DNA from 2 places in the Streptomyces sp. NBC_00341 genome. Region 2 is predicted to be linked to the other one. Evidence: riboswitches for the same ligand, from Rfam matches in the RefSeq annotation. Region 2 holds a riboswitch; the other holds the start of a gene.
What was found. Region 2 has a riboswitch for cyclic di-AMP ahead of OG892_RS24900 (NlpC/P60 family protein). Riboswitches for the same ligand answer to the same signal wherever they lie in the genome.

Region 1: another riboswitch for cyclic di-AMP. It lies ahead of OG892_RS35195 (peptidoglycan DD-metalloendopeptidase family protein); the one in region 2 lies ahead of OG892_RS24900 (NlpC/P60 family protein).

The regions. Positions count from the first base shown of each region.
Region 1 covers NZ_CP108002.1:7,873,280-7,880,539, forward strand. The annotation lists gene OG892_RS35190 (tyrosine-protein phosphatase) at 1-724, opposite strand, end outside; cyclic di-AMP (ydaO/yuaA leader) riboswitch at 1,159-1,349, shown strand; gene OG892_RS35195 (peptidoglycan DD-metalloendopeptidase family protein) at 1,353-2,306, shown strand; gene OG892_RS35200 (SGNH/GDSL hydrolase family protein) at 2,506-3,351, shown strand; gene OG892_RS35205 (STM4011 family radical SAM protein) at 3,364-4,302, opposite strand; gene OG892_RS35210 (STM4012 family radical SAM protein) at 4,310-5,671, opposite strand; gene OG892_RS35215 (STM4013/SEN3800 family hydrolase) at 5,668-6,480, opposite strand; gene OG892_RS35220 (STM4014 family protein) at 6,542-7,260, opposite strand, start outside.
Region 2 covers NZ_CP108002.1:5,497,469-5,504,728, reverse strand. The annotation lists gene pcrA (DNA helicase PcrA) at 1-1,637, opposite strand, end outside; cyclic di-AMP (ydaO/yuaA leader) riboswitch at 1,898-2,062, shown strand; gene OG892_RS24900 (NlpC/P60 family protein) at 2,061-3,236, shown strand; gene OG892_RS24895 (hypothetical protein) at 3,254-3,607, opposite strand; gene OG892_RS24890 (NlpC/P60 family protein) at 3,965-5,017, shown strand; gene OG892_RS24885 (GNAT family N-acetyltransferase) at 5,060-5,833, shown strand; gene OG892_RS24880 (response regulator transcription factor) at 5,888-6,592, opposite strand; gene OG892_RS24875 (PspC domain-containing protein) at 6,576-7,260, opposite strand, start outside.

The DNA of each region.
Region 1 (7,260 bases), 2.4 Mb from region 2:
CCCACGTCTCGTCGATCGTGGCGAAGGCCGCCCCGAGGTATTCGCTGTGGGCGCCGAAGAGCGGGCTGAGGAGCTCCATCACCTCGGGCGACATCCCGGCCGCGGAGGTGTCGCTGCGGCGCACCCGGTAGCGGCGGTGGGTGTCGTTGGACTTGAGGTAGTCCGCCTCGATCGTCTCGCGTCCGACGCCCACCGCGAGCAAGGAGATCGCGATCGAGAGCCCGGCCCGGTCCTTGCCCGCCGCGCAGTGCATCAGGGCCGGGACGCTGTCCTCGGCCAGGGCGTGCAGCACCTGGCTGTGCTCGGCGGTGCGGTCCAGGATGATCGAGCGGTAGGAGGCGACCATGCGGTCGGTCCCCTTGCCGCCGCCGAGGATCGCGCGCAGCTCGTCCATGTTGCCGTCGCGGACCATCCGCCAGAACTCGGAGCCGTCCGCCGGGTCGGTGAGCGGGACGTTCACATTGCGTACGCCGGGCAGCTCGACGTCCGGTCCGTCCAGCTTGAGGTCGGCGGCGTTGCGGAAGTCGAAGACGGTGTGCAGGCCGAGGCCGCCGAGGAACGCCGCGTCCTCGGGCGTGGCGGCTGCCAGGTGACCGCTGCGGTAGAGCCGCCCGTACCGCACCCGGCGGCCGTCAGAGGTGGGCAGCCCGCCCACGTCACGGAAGTTGCGGACCCCCGCCAGCTCGGGTTCCGTCGACGGGGTCTGCGGCAACTGCTGCGTCACGGTCACTCCTGGGGGCTCTGCCGCCGACGCGTGTCGCCGACGGGTCCACTCCCGTGACGATACGACATCGGATACACGGACAATCATCCCGGCGATGCTCCCGTCCATCCCCCTCCGTGCTGCGCATTTGTGGCACGCCGCACCGTGCCTTTGCGGGACGCCCCGCGAATGACGGGCACGACATGTCCGCATTGAGGCTTTTAGTCGAACATGCCCTGCTTATACGGGAGATGGTCACCCTCTCGTGAGCGGGATCATATCCGTGACGGTGTGTGGCGGCGCTCCGGTTGGGCAATCCGTGCGCCAAGCGGAATGCCAAGATCCATAATCCACGGAGTGTGACCGGAATTCCGCGTCGAATTCCCGGTGCGGATTCCGGCGTGGAACCCGTGGCTTGTTTCCGCCGTCCTGGCTCGCTTACGTTCCATGTCAATCCGGATGGAACGCCTAATCCTGCCGCCGTCCGGAATTCCGCACCCACTCACCGTGTGGCAGGAGCGGGGGACCCAGGTAAGCCGCCGACCGGAGTGATCCGGCCGGCTCGGGGTGAAGTCGCGCCAGGCGCGGCCGGGCATCTCCAGCCCGAACCCGACAGCTCACCTCGTAGGCGCCGGAGAGGAAATTCTTCATGCCCATCCCGGGTAAGCACCGCCGTCCCAAGTCCAGCACCATCGCCCGCGGCGTCGTCGTCGCGAGCGCCGGCGGAGCCGTCATCGCGCTTCCGCTGCTCGGCGCCACCGGTGCCAACGCCGCGGAGCAGGCCGCTCCCGCCACCGCGAAGTCGGCCGCCGCCACGCACTCCACCCCGGCCAAGCCGGTCGCGGACAAGCAGTCCGGCACCACGACGTACTCCGTGGTCTCCGGCGACTACCTGTCGAAGATCGCCGCCCAGCACAAGGTCAAGGGCGGCTGGGAGAAGCTGTACCAGGACAACCGCAAGGTCGTCGGTGACGACCCGAGCCTGATCTTCCCGGGTATGAAGCTGACCCTCGGCGGCAAGGCCTGGGGCCACGCCCCGGCCACCGGCTCGCACACCGCCACGGGTGACACCACCCCGTCGAAGGCCCCCTCGAAGGCTCCGGCCAAGACCGAGTCGAAGGCGCCCGCGGCCTCCAACACCGCGTCCTCCTCCGACACCCAGGCGTCCGACACCGCTCCGGCCGAGCAGGGCACCGCCTCCGGCTACGTCCACCCGGTCCCCGGCAACCACACCACCGCCTACCGCGCCTCCGGCGCCAGCTGGTCCAGCGGCAGCCACACCGGCATCGACTTCCCCGTCTCCACCGGCACCAGCGTGAAGGCGATCACCTCCGGCACCGTCGTCACCGCGGGCTGGGGCGGCGCGTACGGCAACGAGGTCGTCATCAAGCACGCCGACGGCCACTACTCGCAGTACGGCCACATGTCCTCGCTCTCCGTCTCGGCGGGCCAGACCGTGACCGCGGGCCAGCAGGTCGGCCTCTCCGGCGCCACCGGCAACGCCACCGGCCCGCACCTCCACTTCGAGATCCGCACCGGCCCGGCGTACGGCTCGGACATCGACCCGATTGCCTACCTGGCGTCGCACGGGATCAACGTCTGATCCAGGCAGCAGCGGTCCGGTGACCCGGACCCGCAAGCAATACAGAGGGACGGTGCGCGGCGGCGCGCCGTCCCTCTGCTTTGCGGTGACCGTCCTTATTCCCCCTTTACCAAAAACTGACCGGGTGGTCTATCTCACCACCCGTCAACCCCATATTACGGTCGCGTAGGTCACAATCGACGGTGCAGGATATGCCCTTGTGGCAGACGATTCGAGAAACATCCGACAGGGCGTCATCAACCGACAGGGCGCCATCGAGTCGTACGCGGCGATTGGCGACAGTTTCACCGAAGGAGTCGGTGACCCGGGCCCGGACGGGACATTCTTCGGCTGGGCCGACCGGCTCGCGGTAATTCTCGCGGACCAGCTCCCGCACCCGGAATCGGCGCAGGGCGGCACAGCCGCCGCGCACGGACACTTCCGGTACGCCAATCTCGCCGTACGAGGACGCCTCCTCGACCAGATAGTCGAGGAGCAGGTACCGCGCGCCAAGCAACTCGCCCCCGACCTGGTGAGCTTCTGCGCGGGCGGCAACGACATCATCCGGCCGGGCACCGACCCCGACGACGTGGCCGAGCGCTTCGAGCGCGCGGTCGCCGAGCTGTCCCGGTCGGTCGGCACCGTCATGGTCACCACCGGCTTCGACACCCGAGGCGTTCCGGTGCTCCGCCACCTGCGCGGCAAGATCGCCACCTACACGGCCCATGTGCGGTCCATCGCGGACCGCTACGACTGCCCGGTGCTCGACCTGTGGTCCCTGCGCTCCGTGCAGGACCGGCGCGCCTGGGACGGCGACCGGCTGCACCTGTCGCCAGAGGGGCACACCCGCGTCGCGCTGCGCGCCGCCCAGGTCCTGGGCCTCGACGTGCCGGCCGACCCCGACCAGGAGTGGCCGCCGCAGGCGCACCGGAGAGCGCTGGAGGTCCGGCGCGACGACATCCACTGGGCCCGCGAGTACCTTGTGCCGTGGATCGGGCGCAGGCTGCGCGGCGAGTCGTCGGGGGACCACGTGGAGGCGAAGCGGCCGGACCTGCTGCCGCTCTGAGGGCCGGTCCGGTCAGAGTTCGCCGAACGGGCGCCGCTCGGCGAACTCCGGCGAGGGCATCCCCAGCAGCTGGGGGCCCGCCCGCCCGACGGAACGCGGCGGCCGGGCCGGTACGCGCTCCAGCACGCCGCCCGCGAACACGTCGTACAGCGGCAGCGTCTCCAGATGGACGTAGCCGATATGGCAGTCGCACACCGCCAGCGGGCACGCCCGGGGGCCCAGCGCCCCGCGGTAGCTGCCGTCGTAGAGGTTGCCGAGTTCGGCCCGGACGAAGTGGCAGCGGCGCACCGTGCCCTCCCCGTCCACCGAGATGACCGACTCACCGGTCCGGCACGGCAGCCCGGCCGAGCGGTGCGGATGGCGGCTGTACGGGAACAGCGGGTCGATCTCCGTCCACCGGCCGGCCTCCGCGTCCGTGTAGGTGTGCCCCTCCGCGGCGTTGACCCAGAGGTACACCTCCTCCGGGAGCGCCGCCCGCAGCCGCCGGGCCTCGTCGAGGTGATCGTCCAGACCCACCACCCCGACGCTGTGCCGGATCCCCAGGGACGCCAGCTCCCCGCACCGGTCCAGGAAGCGCTCGTACGGCGTCTGGCCCGGGTGGTACGTGCACCAGAGCGCGATCTTGTCCCGCCCGGCCGCGCCCGCCTCGGCCAGCCACCGCGTACGTCCGCTCAGGTTCGTCTGGATCGCCACCCGGCGGATGTGCGGCAGCCCGGCCAGCTCGACCATCGCCCGCCGGTACCAGGAGCGGACCAGCCCCTCGCCCCACGGGGTGAACAGCACCGAGATCCGGTCGTCCCGCTGCGCCGCGGCCCACGCCGTGAACCGCTCCAGCGCGGCCCGGTCGGCCCGCAGCTGTTCCCCGCTGTCGCGCCGCTTGGCGAACGGGCAGTACGGGCAGTCGTAATCGCACGACGCGAGCGGGCCCCGGTAGAGAATCGTCAGGTCCATGCGGGGCTCACTTCAGCTCGTACGAGGCCATCGCGGCCCGCACCGCGGGGGAGAAGAGCTCGGGTCCCAGCGCGTCGGAGTGCGCGAGCCCCTCGGGCGACAGACGCAGCAGCCCGGCGGCCGACGCGTCCGGATCGAGCCAGCCCCGCTCCTCGAACAGGGCCAGCTCCGCACCGAAGTCCTCCTCGGGCCGGCTGCCGAACCGCTCGCGGTACTCCGACAGCCGCATGCCCCCGGCCTGGAGGACCGACTGCAGGAGATGGCGGCGGCGCGCCTCGTCGCCGTCGGTGTACCGGCCCACCTCGGCGTGCGAGAAGTCCTCGGTCTCCGTGTAGCCGTCGATGATCGTCCGCACCTGTCGCATCTCCACGGCGTAGTCGAACGAGTAGTGCAGCCGGGAGGTGTACGAGCGGGCGCCGCAGCCGAGGCCGACCATGCCGTCGGTCTGGCACGCGTAGTCGTCGGGGCCCTCGGCGGGCGGGGCGCCGGCGCGCCGGAACATCCGCATCGACACCTGCTCGTAGCCGTGCCCCAGGAGGTGATCGCGGCCCGCGCGGTAGAGCCGCAGCCGCTGCTCGTCCCAGGCCGGCTCCGCGTCCGCCGCGGCGGCGCCGGTCCGGCCGAGGCCGGTCAGCGGACGGACGTACAGCGGGTAGAGGTACAGCTCCTCCGGCCGCCACTGGAGCGCCGCGTCCAGTGAGGTGCGCCAGCTCGACTCGTCCTGCCCGTCGATGCCGTAGATCAGGTCGATGTTGAGGACCGGGATGCGGGCGTCCCTGATCAGCCCCAGGGCGGCCTCCACATCCGCCCGGCGCTGCGGACGGACCGCCGCCCGTGCCTCGGCCTCGACGAAGCTCTGCACACCGATGCTGATCCTGGTCGCCCCCCGCTCCGCCAGGACGGCCAGCCGGTCGGCGGTGGCGGTCGACGGTGACGTCTCGACCGACAGGGGCACCGAGCGGAGATCGGCGCCCATGCGCTTCTCCGCTATGTCGCACAGGCGCTCCAGCTCGCCCGCCGTCAGGAAGGTCGGGGTCCCGCCGCCGAAGGCCGCCGAGGCGAAACGCACCGGCTCCGTGTCGCCCAGGGCCTCCCGTACGGCTGTCGCCTGCCGGTCCAGCGCGTCGAGGTAGCGGCCGGTCAGCTCGTCGGGGGCGCCGACCCGGGTGAAGAGGTTGCAGAAGCCGCAGCGGACCTCGCAGAACGGTATGTGGAGATAGAGCGAGAGCGCGTCCTTGCCTTCCCCGGCCCACAGATCCCTCAGGGCCGGACGCCCGCCGGGCAGCCGGCCGAGCGGCTCGTACGCGGTCTTGTGCGGATAGGCGTACACATAGCTCTGGTACGGGCGGACGGTGTGCGGACTGGTCATCGTGCGGTCCCCGGTTCCAGGAAGAAGTGGGCGTACGGAACGGTCCAGACGGACTCGTGCCCGAGCCGGTGGCCGGTGTAGCCGTCGTCGCCGTACGCCGTGCCGTGGTCGGAGCAGACGATGGCGAAGGCGCGGCGGCGGCTGCTCATGGCGGCGAAGAGCCGGCCGATATGGGCGTCGACGTACTCCAGCGCGGCGGCGTGCGTCGCGCGGCTGTCACCCGCGTCCCGGGTCGCGCCGGGCCGGTGGAACCAGTTCGGCTGGTGCAGCGCGGAGACGTTGACGAAGAGGAACAGCCGCTGTCCGTGCGGCAGCCCGGCTACGACCTGCTCGGCACGGGCCACCTGCGCCTCGAACGAGGTGGGTGAGGCGACGCCGAACCCGGGTTCCCAGTGCGCCTCCTGGAACATGCCGGGAAGCACCGAGCCGAGCGGTGCCCGCTGGTTGAAGAACCCCACCCCGCCGATGCACACCGTGCGGTAGCCGGCCGCGGCCAGTCCCGAGACCAGGTCGGGGGTGTCGAAGACGAAGGTGCGCTCCTCGGTCGTCTCGCTGCCGGCGAACCGGGCGGCGAACAGCCGGGGATGCGGGCCGGGCGCGGCCGGCGTGGGCAGGAACCCCGCGAAGATGGCCTGGTGCGACGCGTAGGTGAAACTCCCCGGAGCGTGCCGCCGCTCCCAGCCCCCGGCCGGCAGATGCCGGGCCAGGTTCGGGATCCGGCCGGCGGCGGCCAGCTCCGCCGCGACGTCGTACCGCAGGGTGTCCAGGGTGACGAGCAGCAGATCGTCGTGGCCGACGACCTCGCTCATGTCCGGGTTCGGGGCGCCTATGACGCCGGAGGGAGGCCCGTCCATGGCGCCGGACGGGGGTTCAGGATGCTGCGTCGACACGGTGGTTCCCTGCTCTGTTCAGTACGGCGGCGACCTGCGCCGCATAGGTGTCCAGTCCCTCGGCGCCGCTGCCGGGCAGACCGGTCAGGCGCGGCAGCAGATCGCCGAAGGCGTTGACCTCACCGACGGCGAACCGCCGCCAGCCGGTCGAGGGCAGCAGGTCGACGCCCACGCACAGCGTGTCCGGGAAGGCGTCGCCCGCCCGCTCGCACACCGACATGGCCGCCTGCCAGCTGCCGCCCGCCGCCGCGACGGCGGCCCGCGCCTCGTCCAGATCGCCGCGAGCCCCGCCGAGGTGCAGATTGGTCATGGGGGAGCGGCTGGTGCGCACGACGGCGTGGGTGGCGCGGCCGTCCACCACCACGACCCGCAGATCCGCGGCCCGGCCGCGCTGGGAGGCCTTCGGCAGCCAGCGTTCGACGTGCAGACCGTCCGGTGCGAGCGCGTCGACGATCGTCGCGACCTCGCTCTCCGTCGTGAGCCGCCGTACCCGGAGCGAGTTGTGCAGCCGGCCGGCTCCGTCCCGCTCGACCGAGGTGGTCGCCCTCACCCGGCCCGGTCCGGCCGTCTCCACGGCCAGCACCCCGGAGGCCGAGGACCCGTGCGCGGGCTTCACGAACACCCTCGGCATCCCGCGCTCCGCCATCAGCCCGCGCACATCCGCCCAGCCACGCACGGGCGGTGCGCCGGGGCCAGAGG
Region 2 (7,260 bases):
GGGCCCGCGCCCGACTCGACGATCGTGCGCAGCTCCTCCATCAGCGTGTTGAACCGCTTGACGGCGTTGGCGGACCGGGCGGCCATGCCGTACGCCTCGTCGACGCGGCGCAGCGCCTGCGGGAAGGTGATCTTCTCGCGCATCGACAGGGCGTCGATCATCGCCTCCGCCCGGTCCCCGATGCCGCGCTTGGGCACGTTCAGGATGCGGCGCAGCGGGACCGTGTCCTCCGGGTTGGACAGGACCCGGAGGTAGGCCAGGACGTCCCTGACCTCCTTGCGCTCGTAGAAGCGCACACCGCCGACGACCTTGTAGGGCAGGCCGACCCGGATGAAGATCTCCTCGAAGACACGGGACTGCGCGTTCGTCCGGTAGAAGATCGCGACGTCGCCCGCCTTGGCGTCGCCCGCGTCGGTCAGCCGGTCGATCTCGTCCGCGACGAACTGCGCCTCGTCGTGCTCGGTGTCCGCGACGTAGCCGGTGATCCGGGTGCCGGAGCCGGCGTTGGTCCAGAGGTTCTTCGGGCGGCGGCTCTCGTTGCGCTCGATGACGGCGTTGGCGGCGGACAGGATCGTCTGGGTGGAGCGGTAGTTCTGCTCCAGCAGGATCGTGGTCGCGTCCGGGTAGTCCTCCTCGAACTGGAGGATGTTGCGGATCGTGGCGCCCCGGAAGGCGTAGATCGACTGGTCGGCGTCACCTACGACGCACAGCTCGCCGGGGGCGTCGGCCTCGCCGGCCGGGCCGACCAGCTCCCGTACGAGCGTGTACTGGGCGTGGTTGGTGTCCTGGTACTCGTCGACCAGAACGTGCCGGAAGCGGCGGCGGTAGTGCTCGGCGACGTCGGGGAAGGCCTGGAGCAGGTGCACCGTCGTCATGATGATGTCGTCGAAGTCCAGCGCGTTGGCCTCGCGCAGCCGGGACTGGTACATCGCGTAGGCCTGGGCGAGGGTCTTCTCGAAGCCGTCCGTGGCCTGTCCGGCGAAGGTCTCCTCGTCGATCAGCTCGTTCTTCAGGTTCGACACCTTGGCCGTGAACGACTTCGGCGGGAAGCGCTTCGGGTCGAGGTCGAGATCGCGGCAGACCAGGGCCATCAGCCGCTTGGAGTCCGCCGCGTCGTAGATCGAGAACGAGGAGGTGAAGCCGAGCTTCTTCGACTCGCGGCGCAGGATCCGGACGCACGCGCTGTGGAAGGTCATGACCCACATGGCGTTGGCGCGGGGCCCGACGAGCTGCTCGACGCGCTCCTTCATCTCACCGGCGGCCTTGTTGGTGAAGGTGATCGCCAGAATCTGGCCGGGGTGCACCCCGCGCTCGGCCAGCAGGTGGGCGATGCGGTGCGTCAGCACCCGGGTCTTGCCCGAACCGGCCCCGGCGACGATGAGCAGCGGGGAGCCCGCGTGCACGACGGCGGCACGCTGCTCGGTGTTCAGCCCGTCGAGCAGCGCGGCGGCGTCGATGACCGGGCGGTGGGCCCCGTCGCGGTAGTACGCGTCGCGGGGCGGCGGGGGCCCGTCGAACACGCCCCCGAAGAGGTCCTCCGGCACCGCTTCGGGTGCGGAGTCCTCGGGGGGTGGCGGGGGCCCTTCCTCCGTGTGCTGGAGGCCGGCCAGGAAACTGTCGTCAAAGAGGCTGCTCATCGCCCTCCGAGTCTAGGGCCTGTCCGGCGGATCATGGCCGGGGTCGCACGGCAGAACCCGCACCCACGGGAGCCACACACGGCGATGCCCGGACCACCCTGCGTAGGAAAATGCCGCGCCGCGCCCGGCCGTACGGCACGGGTTCCGCAAGGTCACGAAAATGTATCGGGCATATCGAACATCAACCTTCACAGCGGCACCATGAGTTGGCTAGCGTGCTCGTTCGGACGGCCGTACCCCCAGAGGCGAACCACGCCGAGCGGGCGTCCACGCCGAATCCGGGCCGCCCGTACGGGGTCCGGAACCGGGGACCCACACGCAGCACCGGGGTGAATCGGTCCGCAACCCCCACCAGGACCGTAGGGCAGCCTTCCGTTCCGCCCGAACCCGACAGCTAACCCGGTAGGCGGTCCACGGAAGGAAATGCCGGCCTTGGCATCGCATCGCAAACCGCGCCCCCGGGTGCGCAGCACCACCCCCGCCATCGGGTTCACGACGGCCGCACTCGCCTCGGTGACCCTGCTGTCCACGCAGAGCGCGCTGGCGGCCCCGGCCCCGAAGCCCAGCATCGAGGACGTCCAGAAGAAGGTCGACGACCTCTACCGGCAGGCGGGCACCGCGACCCAGCACTACGACGAGGCGAAAGAGGCGTCCGCCGCGCAGCGCACCAAGGTGGACGGGCTGCTGGACGACATCGCCAAGCGCGCCGACAAGCTGAACGACGCCCGCCGGACGCTCGGGAACTACGCGGCCGCCCAGTACCGCGACGGCGCGCTCGCGCCGACCGCCACCTTCTTCCTGGCCAACGACCCGCAGTCGTTCTTCGACCAGACCCACCTGATGAACCGGATGGCCACGAACCAGCAGCAGGCCGTCACGGACTTCCGGACGAAGCAGGCGCAGGCGTCGAAGAAGCGGGCAGAGGCGGTGACGAGCCTGGAGACGCTCACCGCGTCGCAGACCAAGCTGCGCACCAGCAAGCAGGACGTGCAGAACAAGCTGACCGAGGCGCGCACGCTGCTGTCGAAGCTGACCGCGCAGGAGAAGGCGCGGCTGGCCGAGCTGGAGGAGAAGAAGAAGGCCGAGGCCGCGCGCAAGGCAAAGGAGCTGGCGAAGAAGCAGGCGGCCGCGAAGGCGGAGGCAGAGCGCAAGGCCAAGGAGGCCGGCAGCGGCAGCGGCACGGGCTCCGGTACGGGCACGGGAACGGGCACCGGTTCCGGTTCTGGCTCCGGCTCGGACAGCAGCGCGACGACGAAGGCCGAGAAGGTCCTCGCGTTCGCCAGGGCCCAGATGGGCAAACCGTACGTCTGGGGGGCCACCGGCCCGTCCTCGTACGACTGCTCGGGGCTGACCCAGGCGGCCTGGAAGGCCGCGGGCGTCAGCATTCCGCGGACCACCTGGGACCAGGTGAACGTCGGGACCCGGATCGCCACGGCGGACCTCCAGCCCGGTGACCTGGTCTTCTTCTACGACGACATCAGCCACGTCGGGATCTACAAGGGCGACGGCATGATGATCCACGCGCCGAAGCCGGGGGCCAATGTGCGCGAGGAGTCGATCTTCTACATGCCGATCTACGGGAGCGTGCGCCCCGGCTAGGCAGCAGCAGGAAGCGCTCAGGTCCAGAGCGTGGCGATGAAGATGTTGACCATCGTCAGTCCGCCCACCGCCGCGAAGAGGCCCTTCTCGACCTTCTCCTCGTCCCGCTTGACGTAGACCAGCCCGAGGACGACGACGAGGATCAGCAGCTTGATGCCGATCTTGACGTTGTTCACGGGGTGGTCGTCGGCCTGGTCGAGCCCGACCAGGGCGATCCCGGTGACCAGCATGGTCAGCGCGCCGTGCAGCATCCCCGGTACGAATCGAGCCGTCCCCGCGCCCATCGCCTTCATCTGGGTGAGGAAACCTCCCAGCAGGGCGGCGATTCCGATGATGTGAAGAGCGACGAAGACATCGATGAGTACACGCATGGTTCCGCACCCTAGCCCCGCCCTTAGCAGGCCTCCGCAGCCAGGTGCTACTTACTGGTCGCTTGACCGACTAATGCACCAATTGCCTGACTCTGGTGCAATTTTTCCTGTCATTCAGAAACAACGCACCGCCAAATTCGGGCAATAAGCGTCATTACGACTCTTCCCCGTGCCCCGGGTTTAGCGTCCCTACCAGGTGACCGGATCACCGCCGCTCCGCACCCGGACGGCGCCGCCCGGTCGCCCCGCCGAGAGATCCGGCGGCGGGCCGCTCCCCCTGTTGGCGACCCGCCGCCGGACCGGGCGGGTCCGCCGGTAGGCCCCGGCGGGCAGTCGACAGGAAGGACCACCGCCCTCGTGGCCGCGCACCGGAAACCCAAGCAGCGCCCGTACACCGGCTCTGCTGCCCGCACCGCGGCGACCCTCGCCCTCGCCGGGGCCGCGACCGCTGCCGCGCTGCCGGGATCCGCGCACGCAGAGCCGACGCCCACCGCCGCCAAGGTCAAGGCCCAGGTGGACCGGCTGTACCGGGAGGCGGAGGTCGCCACCGAGCAGTACAACGGCGCGAAGGTGAAGGCGGCCGCCGCCGCCAGGTCGATCGACGCGCTGCGCGACGAGGCCGCCCGCAGGACCGAGCGGCTCAACACCTCGCGCGAGGCGCTGGGCTCGTACGCCGCCGCGCAGTACCGCGCGGGCGGCCTCGATCCCTCCCTCCAGCTGGCCCTCTCCTCCGACCCCGACCAGTACCTCCAGCGCGCCTCCTACGTGGAGCGGGCCGCATCGGGCCGGGCCGACGAGGTCCGCGCCGTGCAGCGCCAGGTGGCGGACGTGGCGCAGCTGCGCTCCGAGGCGGCGGGGCAACTGGCCGAGCTGACCGCCCGCCAGGACGACCTCCAGAAGCACAAGGCGACGGTCCGGGCCAAGCTGTCGCAGGCCCGCACGCTGCTGGCCCGCCTCTCCCCCGCCCAGCGCGCCGCCTACGACGCCTCCGACGACGGCGGCCGAGGCGGCGCGGGCCACGCCGACCGCAGCGCCCCGCGCGGCTCTGCACAGGCACCGAACGCCCGCGCGGCGGCGGCCGTCGCCTTCGCGTACGGGGCCCTCGGCAAGCCGTACGTCTGGGGCGCCACCGGCCCCTCCTCGTTCGACTGCTCCGGCCTCACCCAGGCCGCCTGGCGCTCCGCAGGTGTCTCGCTGCCCCGGACCACGTACACCCAGATCAACGCCGGGCAGCGGGTCGGACGGTCCGAACTCGCTCCCGGGGACCTGGTGTTCTTCTACTCGGGCATCAGCCATGTCGGCCTCTACATCGGCAACGGGCGGATGATCCACGCCCCGCGCCCCGGAGCCCCGGTCCGCATCGCGCCGATCGACGAAATGCCCTTCGCCGGAGCGACCCGGGTGGCATAGGCTCCCGTCCTTCCGACCGACCGGACAGAAGGACACCCACACATGCCCATGGACTTCGACGTCCAGACCCACGCCCGTACGCTCGCCCTCCGCTCCCCGGACCACTACCGGGTGGGCCCGTTCACGGTGCGCCACAACGTGAACTGGTCGCTGAAGTACGCCAACTACGCGATCCCGGACCAGGGCGCGGAACCGACACCCGGCGAACTCGACGCCCTGGTCGCGGCGTTCCGCGAACGGGACCGGATGCCGCGTCTGGAGTACCTGCCCGGCTGGGCGCCCGCCGTCGAACCCGCCCTGCTCGCCGCCGGGTTCACCGTCGAGAACCGGGCCCCGATCCTGGCCTGCGCCCCCGGCGGCCTGCTGCCGCCGAAGCCGGTGGACGGTCTGGTGACGGCCGAACCGGTCACGGCGGCGGAGTTCGATGCCGCCGCGCTCGTCCAGCACCTGGGGTACGGCGGGACCGGCGAGCCGGAGGGCGGCGAGGCGGAGTGGCTGCGCGACGCGGCGGCGAACGGCGGCGTCGCCGCGCTCGCCACCGTCGACGGCATCCCGGCGGGTGCGGGCGGCTGCTCGGTCCCGGTCGACGGCCTCAGCGAACTGGCCGGACTCGCGGTCTCGGCGGACTTCCGGCGCCGCGGCATCGGGGCCGCCCTCTCCACCCACCTCACGGCGACCGCCTTCGAGCGGGGCTGCCGGGTGGTGTGGCTGGAGCCGGGCGACGCCGATGTGGAACGGATCTACGCGTCCATCGGCTACCGCAGGATCGGCGAGAAGCTGAACATCTCGCTCGATCCGGAACGGGAAGCCGGCTGACTCGGACCAGCCGTCGGGCTCGGACCGGTCGTCGGGCTCGGACCGGCCGTCCGCTCAGACCAGCCGTCGGGCCGTCGCCCAGCGGGTCAGCTCGTGGCGGTTGGAGAGCTGGAGCTTCCTGAGCACCGCGGAGACGTGCGACTCGACCGTCTTCACCGAGATGAACAGCTGCTTGGCGATCTCCTTGTACGCGTACCCCCGGGCGATCAGCCGCAGCACCTCGCGCTCGCGCTGGGTCAGCCGGTCGAGGTCCTCGTCGACCGGCGGCGCGTCCGTCGAGGCGAAGGCGTCGAGGACGAAGCCGGCCAGCCGGGGCGAGAACACCGCGTCGCCGTCCTGGACCCGGAAGACCGAGTCGACCAGGTCGGCGCCGGTGATGGTCTTGGTGACGTAGCCGCGGGCGCCGCCCCGGATGACCCCGATGACGTCCTCCGCGGCGTCCGAGACGGACAGCGCGAGGAAGCGCACGGGGTTCTCCACCGCGCCCATGAACGGGGCGCAGCGGCGCAGCACCTCGACGCCGCCGCCGCCCGGCAGGTGCACGTCCAGGAGGACGACCTCCGGGCGGGTCGCGGTGATGACGGTGACCGCCTGGTCGACGTCGGCGGCCTCGCCCACGACCTCGACGCCGGTCTCCTCTGTGCGGCCGATCTCGGCCTGTACGCCGGTGCGGAACATCCGGTGGTCGTCGACGAGCACGACTCGTACCCGGCGCTCCGGGTCCGCGTGGCCCCCGGTCGCCTCAGTGGTCCCGTTCATCGCTCGTCCTCTCCATCTCCAACTCGACTTCCGTGCCCCCGCCGGGCACCGAACGCAGCCGGGCGGTACCGCCGTTGCGCTGCATCCGGCCGATGATTGACTCTCGTACGCCCATTCTGTCCCCCGGTACGGAGTCCAGGTCGAATCCCGGTCCCCGGTCGCGTACCGACACGAAGACCGTGCGGCCCTCGACCTCGGCGTAGACCTGTACGGCGCCACCCTCGCCACCGTACTTGGCGGCGTTGACCATCGCCTCGCGCGCGGCCTGCATCTGTGCGGTCACCTTCTCGTCGAGCGGGCAGTCGCCGACGACGACGACCTCCAGCGGGACGCCGTGCTTGTCCTCGACCTCGGCGGCGGCGCGTTTGACGGCCTCGGCCAGCGTCTCGGGTTCGTCGTCCTCGTCCTTGCCGGTGCCCTCGGGGTTGTAGAGCCAGTTGCGCAGCTCGCGTTCCTGGGCGCGGGCCAGTCTGCGCACCTCGCCCGCGTCCTCCGCGTTGCGCTGGATCAGGGTGAGGGTGTGCAGCACCGAGTCGTGGACGTGGGCGGCGACCTCGGCGCGCTCCTGGGCCCTGATGCGCATCAGGCGTTCCTCGGAGAGGTCCTGGGTCATCCGGACGAGGTAGGGACCGGCCAGCAGGGCGATGCCGGTGAGCACGGCGATGGCC